One region of the Klebsiella africana genome, then DNA from elsewhere that is predicted to be linked to it. Evidence: predicted binding sites of a transcription regulator. Region 1 holds the regulator's gene; each other region holds the start of a gene.

The links. Region 1 encodes Fur, which represses iron uptake genes when iron is present. Its sites were predicted from a motif close to ATAATAATGAGAACNACTATCAA; they were not measured.
Region 2: sodA (superoxide dismutase [Mn]) is a predicted target of Fur. The motif match lies at 2,232-2,254, and genes of this name have one in related genera.
Region 3: LGL98_RS09420 (TonB-dependent siderophore receptor) is a predicted target of Fur. The motif match lies at 1,825-1,847, and genes of this name have one in related genera.

The regions. Positions count from the first base shown of each region.
Region 1 is NZ_CP084874.1:3,659,759-3,664,333, forward strand. It holds gene ybfF (esterase) at 1-476, shown strand, start outside; gene ybfE (LexA regulated protein) at 610-903, shown strand; gene fldA (flavodoxin FldA) at 1,055-1,585, shown strand; gene fur (ferric iron uptake transcriptional regulator) at 1,877-2,329, shown strand; gene tcuR (tricarballylate utilization LysR family transcriptional regulator TcuR) at 2,456-3,382, shown strand; gene tcuA (FAD-dependent tricarballylate dehydrogenase TcuA) at 3,480-4,575, shown strand, end outside.
Region 2 is NZ_CP084874.1:5,120,091-5,124,665, reverse strand. It holds gene rhaS (HTH-type transcriptional activator RhaS) at 1-52, shown strand, start outside; gene rhaR (HTH-type transcriptional activator RhaR) at 126-971, shown strand; gene rhaT (L-rhamnose/proton symporter RhaT) at 1,004-2,038, opposite strand; gene sodA (superoxide dismutase [Mn]) at 2,328-2,948, shown strand; gene yiiM (6-hydroxyaminopurine reductase) at 3,021-3,695, shown strand; gene cpxA (envelope stress sensor histidine kinase CpxA) at 3,752-4,575, opposite strand, start outside.
Region 3 is NZ_CP084874.1:1,943,978-1,948,552, forward strand. It holds gene LGL98_RS09420 (TonB-dependent siderophore receptor) at 1-1,747, opposite strand, end outside; gene LGL98_RS09425 (alpha,alpha-trehalase) at 1,999-3,744, opposite strand; partial or broken gene LGL98_RS09430 (biopolymer transporter TonB) at 3,929-4,057, shown strand; gene LGL98_RS09435 (circularly permuted type 2 ATP-grasp protein) at 4,129-4,575, shown strand, end outside.

The DNA.
Region 1 (4,575 bases):
CGCTGGCGCCGGAACGCATCAGCGGTCTGGTGGCGATCGATATCGCGCCGGTGGATTATCACGTACGCCGCCATGATGAGATCTTCGCGGCTATCCGCGCCGTCAGCGAATCCGCCGCCAGCACCCGCCAGCAGGCGGCGCAGGTGATGCGCGAATATCTGCAGGAAGAAGGCGTGATTCAGTTCCTGCTAAAATCATTCGTCGACGGCGAATGGCGCTTTAACGTGCCGGTGCTGTGGGACCAGTATCCGCATATTGTCGGCTGGGAAATCATTCCTGCCTGGCCACACCCGACGCAGTTTATTCCCGGCGGCAACTCGCCTTATGTGACCGATGCCTACCGCGACGCGCTGCTGGCCCAGTTCCCGCAGGCGCGGGCGCACGTCATCGCCGGCGCCGGACACTGGGTGCATGCCGAGAAACCCGAAGCGGTGTTACGCGCCATCCGCCGCTATCTGGCGAGCATCGCCGTCTGATTGACTAAAATATGCCCGACCGCGCCGCAGAATGCCCGTGGTCGTTGGCGCAGCCGTTCGCCTGATGTATGATGGCGCGCTATCTGCGCCGGCTAGAGCCCGGCAGCTTGTTTCCCCGAAGTCACTCAGAATCATGGCAAAAGAACAAACGGACCGTACGACATTAGATTTGTTCGCAAACGAGCGTCGCCCGGGAAGACCGAAAACCAATCCGCTGTCGCGCGATGAACAACTGCGCATCAACAAACGTAACCAGCTGAAACGCGATAAGGTTCGCGGGCTGAAGCGCGTCGAGTTAAAACTCAACGCTGATGCGGTCGATGCGCTCAACGAGCTGGCGGAAGCGCGTAATATGAGCCGCAGCGATCTCATTGAAGAGATGCTGATGACACAATTAACCGCCCTGCGCAGCCAGGGAAAAGTCTAACTTTCCGCGAAAAAACCGCATTCATGTAGCAGAGTGTGCAGTCGGGCGTGATTGCTGTTTCCGCGCCCTTGCCTGTTCTGCTATGATTGCCGTTATCTATGGGCATCGCGTCCCTACCACATCATTTAAGTTTCAAGAGGTTATTTTACTCATGGCAATCATCGGCATCTTTTTTGGCAGCGACACCGGCAACACCGAAAATATTGCAAAAATGATTCAAAAGCAGCTTGGTAAAGATGTTGCTGATGTTCACGACATTGCCAAAAGCAGCAAAGAAGACCTGGAAGCCCACGACATCCTGCTGCTCGGTATTCCGACCTGGTACTATGGTGAAGCACAGTGTGACTGGGACGACTTTTTCCCGACGCTGGAAGAGATCGACTTCAATGGCAAACTGGTGGCGCTGTTCGGCTGCGGCGACCAGGAAGACTACGCAGAATACTTCTGCGACGCGCTAGGCACCATCCGCGACATCATTGAGCCACGCGGGGCGACCATCGTCGGTCACTGGCCGACGGCGGGGTATCATTTCGAGGCTTCCAAAGGCCTGGCGGATGACGACCACTTCGTCGGCCTCGCCATCGATGAAGACCGCCAGCCGGAGCTGACTAATGAGCGCGTTGAGAAGTGGGTGAAGCAGGTTGCCGAAGAGCTGCACCTCGAAGAAATCAAAAACGCCTGATGATTAAGCGGCGTAACTATTGAGTTGCGTCGCATTAATAGACAAAAGCAATCAAACTAATAGCTACAAGTTTTTAACTTTTAATCACATATCTGTACAATGTCCTCTGATTCTACGAGGCACGTGACGCAGTTTGTAGCTGGTGCCTCGTTTTTGACAGCAAACCAGGCCTGATGCTTGCAGTTTTCATTTACCAATGGCAGTTCTATAATGAGACGCATTACGTCGGGTTAATTTCTGTATGACTTCCGTTGAAGGAAGTAGATCGTTTAGCAACAGGACAGATTCCGCATGACTGACAACAATACCGCATTAAAGAAGGCTGGCCTGAAAGTCACACTTCCTCGACTGAAAATCCTCGAAGTGCTGCAGGAACCGGATAACCATCATGTCAGTGCGGAAGACTTATATAAACGCCTGATCGACATGGGCGAAGAGATTGGTCTGGCGACCGTTTACCGCGTCCTCAACCAGTTTGATGACGCCGGCATCGTGACTCGTCATAATTTCGAAGGCGGAAAATCCGTTTTCGAACTGACCCAGCAGCATCACCACGATCACCTGATCTGCCTCGACTGCGGCAAAGTGATCGAGTTCAGTGATGACTCTATTGAAGCGCGCCAGCGTGAAATCGCTTCCCGTCACGGCATCCGCCTGACCAACCACAGTCTGTATCTGTACGGCCACTGTGCGGAAGGGGATTGCCGCGAGGACGAACACGCCCACGACGCAGTGGAAAAGTAATTCCCCGCTTCGTCTGCTCTGAAAAGCCAACCTGCCGGTTGGCTTTTTTATGGGCGCTTCTGCCGCGCTTCCCGCTCACGCCTCTGGGGTAACCTTCCTCACCCCCGCTTTGTCCGGAGAGTTGATATGGAACTTCGCCAGCTACGCTACTTTGTGCGCATTGTTGAGACCGGCAGCATGGGGCGAGCTGCGCTCGATCTCAATATCGGTGTCTCGGCGCTTAGCCAGCAGATCGCGCGCCTGGAAAACGAACTGGCCATTCGCCTGCTGCAGCGGACCTCCCGCGGAGTCACGCCCACCAGCGCGGGCCTCGCCTTCTACTCACAAGCGCAGCTGGCGCTGCGCCATGCCGATGACGCCATCCTCGCCGCCCGCGAGGCGCGCCTGTCGGGCCACGTCAGCGTCGGCATGGCCCCCAGCACCGCCTCCGTTCTCGGTGTTCCGTTCATCAATGCGATGCGCGAAAGCTACCCCGACGTGCGTCTGCATCTGGTTGAAAGCCTTTCCGGCAATCTGGAACGGATGATCAACACTCGCCAGCTCGATTTAGCTATCGTTTTCCAGCAGGAGAAGATCCTGCGCTGGAGCGCCAGACCGGTGCTGGAAGAGCGCCTGTTCCTGATTGGCACCCATGCGCTGCTAGCCCCTCTTCAGGATGACCATATCACCCCTGACCAGCTCACCTCCCTGCCGTTGATTATGCCAAGCCAGGGCCACGGTCTGCGCGGCAGGCTGGAGGCGGTTTGCCAGCAGCATCATATCAGCGTTGAGGTGGTGGCGGAGATCGACGGCCTGGCCCTGCTGATGCAGGCCGTGCGCAGCGGACTGGGGGCCACCCTGCAGCCCGGGGCCGCTATCTCCCATCTCGACCACCAGGCGCTGAGAGTGATCGACGTCGTCAATCCGGTACTCAGTCGCCCCAACTTTCTGGTCAGCCTGTCCGATGATGAACTCACCCCGGCAGGCCTTGCCGCACGGGTAATACTGAGCAAAGTTATGCGTCAGCTGGTAGAGTCTGACCGCTGGCCGGGCGCCACCCTTTATGCTCACTAAACCCCTCTTTAGCGCTACGCCATAGCGCCCCACCGCCATCACCGCCTACATTCCAATTACAAATTTAACAATTAATTAAATTGTAAGGGAGCCGATAATGGTGGATGTACTGGTGATTGGCGGCGGCAATGCCGCGCTCTGCGCCGCCTTAACCGCTCGGGAAGCTGGCGCCTCGGTGCTGATGCTGGAGGCGGCGCCGCGGGAGTGGCGCGGCGGCAACTCGCAACACACGCGTAACCTGCGCTGTATGCACGATGTGCCGCAGGACGTGCTGGTCGACAGCTATCCGGAAGAAGAGTACTGGCAGGATCTGCTGCGCGTCACCGAGGGGAATACCAACGAAGCGCTGGCCCGGCTGGTGATCCGCACCTCGTCACAATGCCGAGTCTGGATGCGCCAGCACGGAGTTAATTTCCAGCCGCCGCTCTCTGGCGCCCTGCACGTAGCCCGCACCAACGCTTTTTTTATGGGCGGCGGCAAAGCGCTGGTCAATGCCTATTACCGCAGCGCGGAGCAGATGGGCGTGCAGATTCGCTACAACACGCCGGTGCAAGCTCTCGAGCTGCGCAACGGCGAATTTGTCGCCGCGCTGGCGGGCGAGGAACGGATTGTTGCGAAAAGCTGCGTCCTCGCCGCCGGTGGGTTTGAATCCAACCGCGAATGGCTGCGCGAGGCCTGGGGGCAAAATGACCGCGGTGAATGGCCCGCCGATAACTTCCTCATCCGCGGCACCCGCTTCAACCAGGGGGTGCTGCTCAAGTTTATGATCGACGCCGGGGCCGATATCATCGGCGATCCCTCGCAGTCCCACTGCGTCGCCATTGACGCCCGGGCACCGCTCTATGACGGCGGGATCTGCACCCGCGTCGACTGCGTGTCGCTGGGGGTAGTGGTCAACCGCGATGCCGAGCGTTTTTATGATGAAGGAGAAGATTTCTGGCCCAAACGCTACGCCATTTGGGGCCGGCTGGTCGCTCACCAGCCCGGGCAGATCGGCTTCTCAATCATCGACAGTAAAGCCATCGGCCACTTTATGCCGCCCGTCTTTCCCGGCGCACAGGCCAACACCCTTCCCGAGCTGGCCCGCCAGCTGGGGCTGGACGGCGAACGCTTAGCGCAAACCATCGCCGACTATAATGCTGCCTGCGCGCCGGGCCAGTTCGACCATATCCGCCTGGATAATTGCGCCACTT
Region 2 (4,575 bases), 1.5 Mb from region 1:
CGACTGGTCGCCGCGCGATATCCGCCAGGGGCGCGACGCCATTCTTCAGTAACGCGAGAAGAGTCAACGTATTGCAGACTAAAAACGCGAATAATGCGCCGTTATCCGCGTTTGGAGTGTGAGCCGTGACCGGTCTGATTCTACGTAAAGAGGAGTTTTTCCCTTCCGCCACACAGGCAGTGGCGGTGGCAGACCGCTACCCGCAAAATGTCTTTGCCGAACATACCCATGAGTTCTGCGAGCTGGTGCTGGTGTGGCGGGGCAACGGGCTGCACGTCCTTAACGATCGCCCCTGGCGCATTACCCGCGGCGATCTGTTCTATATTCGCGCCGAAGATAAACACTCCTATGCTTCCGTTAACGATCTGGTTCTGCAGAACATCATCTATTGCCCGGAGCGGCTGCAGCTCAATTTTGACTGGGCCGGGGCGATCCCTGGCCTTTTCGGCACGCCGTGGAAGCCCCACTGGCGCATGGGCAGCACCGGTATGGCGCAGGCGCGCCAGGTGATTAGCCAGCTTGAGCATGAGTGCGCCCGGCGCGACGCGCAGGGAAATGCGATGGCCGAACTGCTGTTTGCCCAGCTGGCGCTGACGCTGCAGCGCCATCGCTACGCGACGGATGATCCGGCGGCGACGCAGCGCGAAGCACTACTCGACAAACTGCTGGCTGCGCTGGCGTCCAGCCTCAGCCGCCCCTTTGTTCTGGAGCGTTTCTGCGAGCAGGAGGGCGGCAGCGAGCGGGCGCTTCGCCAGCAGTTTCGCCAGCAAACCGGGATGACCATCAATCACTATTTACGCCAGCTGCGGATCTGCCATGCGCAGTATCTGCTGCAGCATACCGAGCGCTTAATCGGCGATATCGCCATGCAGTGTGGCTTTGAGGACAGTAACTACTTTTCGGTGGTTTTTAGCCGCGAAATCGGCATGTCGCCGGGGCAGTGGCGGCAGCGCAGTCGCACCGCCGCCTGAAGGCCGTTATTGTCTGGCTGATGGCCCGATGGTTAACTGGCCATTCCCAGGCCGACGATATTGGCGGCGATGATGATCACCACGCAGCCGAGGCTCAGGACGCTCACCGGACGACGGCCGGCGTTGTTCCACTCCTTCAGCACCAGACCCACCACACCGCCGCACAGTACGTAGAAACTCATGTGCAGCATCCAGCTCATATAATCATACTGCGCCGGAATGCTGGCATGGCCCCAGGCATAGAAGAAGAACTGGAGATACCACATCAGGCCGCCGAGGGCGGAGAGCAGCAGGTTGCTGATGATAAGCGGTTTTGCCAGCGAGAAATCGGCTTTGACTGACAGGTTCTTCACTTTCGCCAGACGAATAAAGCAGAAGCCAAGGTTAACCAGCGCCCCGCCGCCCATAATGACCACATAGCTTGGCAGCGCTGCGTACAGCGGGTCGACGCCGAGCGCCGCGGCGGCATCATGCATCGGTTTGGCGGCGTTCATCGCAAACGACATCCCTGCGGAGAAGATACCGCACATCACCGCCAGCAGAAGCCCTTTCTTCAGATTGAACTCTTCGGCTTTAATGCCCATTTTACGCTCTTTCAGCTGGCCCGCGCGGGTGACGATGCCGACGCCAATCACCGCCACCAGCACGCCGAGCAGCGTCATTTGACCGCCCTGGGTGTGCATCAGCACGGCAAACTGACCGTTAATAATGGGCGTCATCAGCGTGCCGACAATCAGCGTGATGCCAATGGCGATGCCAATCCCCATCGACATGCCGAGATAGCGCATGGTCAGGCCATAGTTAATATTACCGATGCCCCACATGGCGCCGAACAGAAAGACCGGCAGCAACGTGGAGGCGCTAAAAGAGCGGTAGTAGGCCCAGAAATCGGGTAACAGCGTGGCGCTGATGGCCCAGGGCAGGATCAGCCAGGAGACAATCCCCCCGACCGACCACATGGTTTCCCACGACCAGTGTTTTACTTTCTTGAACGGGGCATAGAAACAGGCGGCACTGGCGGCCCCTATCAAATGCCAAAAAATACCCATCGTAATCGCGTGGTTCATTGATTTTATCCTCATCTTTTTTTATCGGAGACGGCGGCTTCCGATGGGATGAGTGTAAAAATTGGCCGCTTTGGCCGCCTTCAAGTCCTTGCCACAGGATGACGAACCCTGGCAACCACTGACTTAATTAGTTGTTCTACATCACAAAACGGCGGGTATTTCTTCTGGTTATATCCATATGAAAAATACGGCATTGATAAGCATTTTCAATACCATTTAATTAACTATAATGGACAAACTGCTTACGCGGCATTAACACTTGAGCCGCTCGACAATAATGGAGATGATTATGAGCTATACCCTGCCATCCCTGCCTTACGCTTACGATGCTCTGGAACCGCACTTCGACAAGCAGACGATGGAGATCCATCACACTAAACACCACCAGACCTACGTGAACAACGCTAACGCCGCGCTGGAAAGCCTGCCGGAGTTCGCTAACCTGTCCGCTGAAGAGCTGATTACCAAGCTGGATCAGCTGCCGGCTGACAAAAAAACCGTACTGCGTAACAACGCCGGCGGCCACGCGAACCACAGCCTGTTCTGGAAAGGCCTGAAAACCGGTACCACCCTGCAGGGCGACCTGAAAGCGGCTATCGAGCGCGATTTCGGTTCCGTGGAGAACTTCAAAGCGGAATTCGAAAAAGCCGCTGCGACCCGTTTCGGTTCCGGCTGGGCGTGGCTGGTCCTGAAAGGTGACAAACTGGCCGTTGTCTCCACCGCTAACCAGGATTCCCCGCTGATGGGCGAAGCCATTTCCGGCGCTTCCGGCTTCCCAATTATCGGCCTGGACGTCTGGGAACACGCTTACTACCTGAAATTCCAGAACCGCCGCCCGGACTACATTAAAGCCTTCTGGGACGTGGTGAACTGGGACGAAGCTGCAGCGCGTTTTGCCGCTAAAAAATAAGGTTGCATTGCGCTAAGAGAGAAGCGAGTCTGATGACTCGCTTTTTTTATATCTGTAGCAAGGAGAGCAGCCATGCATTATCCGGTGAATGTCTTTATCGGCAAAATCAGGGACTACGCAGGTAGTCGTCCCAGTGCGATCGGTAAAATCCAGGTTGATGGCGAACTGCAGCTCGGCGATCTCGGTCTCGATGGGGACCAGCAGGCGGAGAAGAAAATCCACGGCGGGCCGGACCGCGCACTGTGTCATTATCCGCGCGAACATTATGCCGACTGGATCCGTGAATTCCCCCAGCAGGCCGATCGGTTCTGCGCCCCGGCGTTCGGCGAAAACCTCTCTACCACCGGGCTTACCGAGCAAAACGTTTATATCGGCGATATCTTTCGCTGGGGCGAGGCGCTGATTCAGGTCACCCAGCCGCGATCGCCGTGCTTCAAGCTCAACTTTCATTTTGCGATCAATGATATGGCGCAGCTTATGCAAAACAGCGGAAAAACCGGCTGGCTATACCGGGTGATTGCCGGAGGACAAGTTTCCAGCGATGCGCCGCTCGAGCTGGTTTCCCGGCTGAGTGATGTCAGCGTTCATGAGGCCGGGGCGATTGCCTGGCAGATGCCGTTTGATGATGATCAGTACCACCGCTTATTGTCGGCAGCGGGCCTGTCGGTGAGCTGGAGCCGAACGATGCAGAAACGGCGTTTAAGCGGCAAGATAGAGGATAGTTCGCGGAGATTATGGGGGAAATAATCCCCCATACTAAGTATTTCCGGGGATGCTCCCGGCCAGCGCAGGCCGGGTCGGCGTCAGGTTCGTTTATACAGCGGCAGCCAGATTGTTAAACGCAGGCCACCCAGCGGGCTGTCGTCGGCCTTCACCCAGCCGCGGTGCTGCTGAATAGCGGTTTCGACAATCGCCAGCCCCAGGCCGGTGCCGCCGGACTCGCGGTCGCGCGCCTCGTCGGTCCGGTAGAATGGCCGGAAAATCTGCTCGCGATCCTCCGGGCTGACGCCCGGGCCGTCGTCATCGACGTTAACCGTAATCCCGTCTTTATCCACCGAGAAGCTGACGGAAATTTTCGTATGCGAGTAGCGCAGGGCGTTGCGGACGATATTCTCCAGCGCGCTTTCCAGCGCATTGGGGTTACCGTACAGCGGCCATGGGCCCGGCGGATACTCAACGGTGAAAGATTTCCCCATCTGCTCGGCTTCAAACGCCGCGTTGTCTAACACTTCATTCCACAGCTGATTGGCTTTCACCGTCTCGCTGACCAGGGCGTTTTTCGCCTGATTACGCGACATCACCAGCAGGTCGTTAATCATGCTGTCCAGCCGGTGCGCTTCGGTTTCGATCCGCTCCAGCTCCTTGCTCTCTCCGCTGCGGCGGCGCAGCAGGGCGGTGCCCAACTGCAGGCGTGTAAGCGGCGTGCGCAGCTCGTGCGAGATATCGGACAGCAGCCGCTGCTGGCTGGTCATCATCCTTTCCAGCGCGGTGACCATCTGGTTAAAGCTGGCGCCAGCGGCTAAAAACTCCTGCGGCCCGGCCTCCAGCTCCGGATGCTGGCGCAGGTTACCCTGGGCAACTTCGTCGGCGGCATTTTTCAGCTTACGCGCCGGTTTCGCCAGGCTCC
Region 3 (4,575 bases), 1.7 Mb from region 1:
AGGTATACGAGGCGATAGTACTCAGCTGCGGGGTGATCTGGTGGTGCGCTTCCAGCTCAACGCCCTGCGAATGGACCTTACCCGCCGGAATATAGGTGGCGGTGGCGATGTTCGGGTCGCGGGTGGCGACATCCTTTTGCGTCAGGTCGTAAATCGCAATGCTATAGAGGTCGCGGCTGCCCGGCGGCTGGAACTTCAGGCCGGCTTCAACCTGCTCGGCGGTGGTCGGCTTCAATGGTTTGCCGTCCGCGCCCGGCAGCATCGCCGGGGTAATCGCCTGGCTGTAGCTCAGGTAGGGCGACAGACCGTTGTCCAGGGCGTACAACAGTGAGGCGCGGCCGCTGATATGGTCGTCTGAACGGCGGTTTGAGGTGCCTAAGGTATCACTGACCTGCCGGGAAACGATGCGGTCGTAGCGCGCGGAAACATCCACATGCCAGCGGTTCCAGACCATCTCATCCTGCAGATACAGCCCGGTCTGGTAATAGCGGCGATTATTGTCATCGCTGTAGGTCACGGTATGTCCGGTCTGCGCGGTATAGCCGCTAAACGGGTTAAGGGGCGCCGCGCCGCCGGCGCCGGTCCACAGGTTGTTACGGAAGCGATGATATTCGGCGCCGAGGATCAGGGTGTGCGCCAGGTTACCAGTATTGAAATCGGCGCGCAGGCGGTTATCGGTTGACCAGCCGTCCAGCGAACCGCGCGAACCGCTGTAGCCGCGGGCCAGCATGTCGCTGTCATCTATCCAGCCGACCTGGTAGACCTGATCGAGGGAGACGTTGGTATGGGTGTAGCTCCCGGTGGAATAGACCGACCAGACGTCGGTGAACTGGTGGTCAAACTCATAGCTGTAGATCTGCTGGCGGCGCTGATAGCCATCTCCCGGATCGCCCTCGTTGGTGCTGGGGGAGAGCTTACGGCCATTGTGGGCATAGCGGGTGCCGTCCAGCGGCAAAGAGCCGTGGTAGCCGCCGGAAGGATCTTTTTGCAGATAGGCGCGCAGCAGCAGCGAGGTGTCGCTGTCCGGCTGCCACAGCAGGGAAGGCGAAATGGCGTAGCGCTCCTCGCGGGTATGGTCATACTGCGTGTCGCTGCTGCGGGTCATCCCGATCAGCCGCCATGCCCACTGCTCGTTGATGGCGTCGGTGTAATCGAAGGCTGCGCCTTTGGTATTTTGCGTACCGCCGGTCAGGCGGATGTGGCCCTGCTGACTGAACTGCGGACGTTTGGAAGTCAGGTTGACCACGCCGCCCGGCACGCTCTGCCCGTAGAGCGCGGAGGAGGGGCCGCGGATCACATCCACACGTTCGATAAACCACGGGTCGATTTGCAGTACGTTATGGCTGCCGCCGTCGCTCATCAGGCGCATGCCGTCGAGGAACAGGTTATCGACGTCGCCGCCGTGGTAGCCGCGCAGGGAGATGGCGTCGAACCGGGTCGCGCCGCCGCCGAAGCTGGAGTAAACCCCCGGGGTATATTCCAGCGCCTGGCTGATGGTATTCACCCCCTGGTCCGCCATCTGCTGGCGGGTGACCACCGACACCGACTGGGCGGTAGTGATTAACGGCTGGTCGGTTTTCGTCGCCCCGAGCGAGGTGCTAGCGCTGTAGCCCTCCGTCGGCGCGCTGGCAGACGCCGGTGGGGTAGCAGTGACCACCACCGTCTCTTCGGCCTGCGCGGTGAAGGGAAGTGCGACCGCAAGGGCGTACAGCAGCCTCGGGCGTTTTCGAGAAATAGCCACGTTCATAAGATCATCCTGAACCAACGCGGTCTGGTACTCCTGTACGCCGCCGCGTGAAAAACGAATCTGTCATTATTCGTTAAAAAGTAATGCGAATTATTATTGTTTGTATTTGTGCAATCAAGCGAAAAGGTGACCTGTTCAACGCGAGGGGGTGGGGAAGTATTTCCCGCGAGCCGCAGAATGGGTCTGCGCGGGACGGTAGGGACCAGGGAGACCGCTTCCCCCTACCGATTTTAGTAGGGGGCGGCAAAACGTCAGGAGCCGGTCTTTTGCGGTTCCGCAGGGGCGGGGTCGTTAGCCGCGGGCGCCGCAACAGGTTTGTCTTGCGGTGAAGGGGTTGTCGCCGGACGGGTAGCGGGCAGCGCATCGCAGGGTTTCTCCTGCGGGCAGATCAGATCCAGCATCTTCAGGGTGACGCCGTTGGTCCAGCCAAAGCCGTCCTGCAGCGGATATTCCCCGCCGCCGCCGCCGGTGCCGGTCGAACTCACGTCATACTTTTCCACCAGCTTTTGCTTGCTGTCATAGGTATGCTGCACGTTGGTCAGGAAGCGCCAGGTGACCTCCATGGCGATCTTCTGCTGACCATAGTTTTGCAGCCCCTCGACCGCCACCCACTGCAGCGGCGCCCAGCCGTTCGGCGCATCCCACTGCTGGCCGCTGTTGACGGTGGTGGTGGTCAGCCCGCCGGGTTTGAGCAGGCGCGACTCAGCGGCGGCGGCCACTTTCGTCGCCCGCTCGCGTGACGCCGCATTGACGTACAGCGGGAACAGCGCCGCCGCGGTAAGCTGATTGCGCACCTTGTGGGTTTTCAGATCGTAGTCGGCGTACCATCCCTCTTTATCATTCCATAGGTATTTCTCAATGGCCTGCTGGCGGGCGTTAGCCAGCGCATCGTACTGCGTAGCGCCAGCGTTGTCTCCGGATGCCTTGCTGGCGCGGGCGAGGGTTTTCTCCAGATGGAACATCAGGGCATTGAGATCGACCGGGACAATCGAGGTGGTGCGAATGGTGGCGAGCTGCTGCGGATTATCCATCCAGCGGGAGCTGAAATCCCAGCCGGAGGCGGCGGCGGAGCGCAGGTCGCGATAGATCTCGGTTGCCGGACGATTCGGGTTGCTTTTGGCGGTTTTGACGTCGTCAAGCCAGGACTCGGGACGCGGGGTGTCGCTATCGTCCCAGTAGCGGTTGAGCAGCGCGCCGTCCGCCATCCGCACCGCCCGTTTGTCGGCGCTGCCGGGGGCCAGCGCGTCCGCTCCGGCCATCCAGTAGCGATACTCCTTCTCCAGCTGCGGCTGGTAGGTTTTCAGTACCTGGTCGCCATCGTGCGTCGCCAGCAGGCTCACCATAAAGGAGAAGAAGGGGGGCTGCGAACGGCTGAGGTAATAGGTGCGGTTGCCGTTGGGGATATGGCCCCAGGCGTCAATTTCCGCAGCGAAGTTGGCAACCATATCTTCGACTTTATCCCAGTGACCGCTTTCGGCAAGACCCAGCATGGTGAAATAGCTGTCCCAGTAATAGACTTCGCGAAAGCGTCCTCCGGGGACCACGTAGGGCTTAGGCAGCGGCAGCAGCGAGTCCCATTTTTCCACCTCGACGGTGCTGCGGGTCAGAACCGGCCACAGGCCATCGATATGCTGACGCAGGGTTTGCCCTTTGGGCGGCACATAGGTGTCATTTTCTTTCGGCAGCGTGAAGTTCAGCTCGACGAAGTGGCGCAGGTCAAAGCTGGCCTGGTTTTTTTGCATCCGGTAATCGGCAAGGATCATCAGCGGATCGCTGTTAGGAATGGCGTCGGCGAAGGTTTTTTGATCGGCAAAGAGCTTTGCGCTCTGGACATCATTGAACAGCGGGCCCAGCAGAATATCCGGTGAGGGCGGCGGCGCGGTTTTGCCGTCTGCCGCCTGAGCATTCAGGCTCATCAGGGCGATCAGGGCGCCGCCGATCGCCAGGCGCAGGGAAGAGGGCAAAGCGGCGGGACGATGTGCATCAGTACTCGTCATGGGGAGTTCTCCTTATCATTATCGACTGCGGGCCACGACGTTTGGCCATCCAGAAACCTTAGACGAATATCTGCCGCTACGTGTGTCAGGGGTAACATTTTGCGCGAAAACAGAGGATTTACCTGCCAGGTTTTCTGAGACTGCCGCGGGTTGGGCCGCCTGGCTGACTGCGCTGCCTTCCACGATGGCGCAAAAACCGTCGCCCTGCCTCACAACGGTGCAACCGTAGCCGGGCGCAGGCGGCTGTTCTGATGATTTTTTGCACAACCAGACGGCGGGTCAGAACCGATTTGCACAACGCCGCGGCGGCAGAGGACCTGGCATAATTAATGCTTATCTCTTACCGGGATTACCACACAGTGAGTACAACCGGAGGGGATAGCCATGATTAAAATTACGCTTCCTGACGGGCATTATTATGACGAGATGCTGACCGCGCAGGGTGAACAGCGGCCGCACTATAATGCCTGGTGGCAATGGTTTCGCAACACCGATCAATTCTCTATCCGGCAGAAAAAAGCGCAAGCAGAACTGCTTTTTCACCGCATCGGCATCACCTTTAACGTGTACGGCGAGGATGAGGGAACCGAGCGGTTGATCCCGTTTGATAGCGTGCCGCGGATCATACCCGCCGGGGAGTGGCAGCGTATTGACCGCGGTATTCGCCAGCGGGTGAAAGCGCTGAACGCCTTCCTCTATGACATCTATCATGAGCAGAATATCCTGCGCGCGGGGCTGATCCCGGCCGAGCAGGTGCTGGCCAACGAGCAGTATCAGCCGTGTATGCAGGGCATCAACCTGCCAAACAACACCTATGCCCATATCACCGGC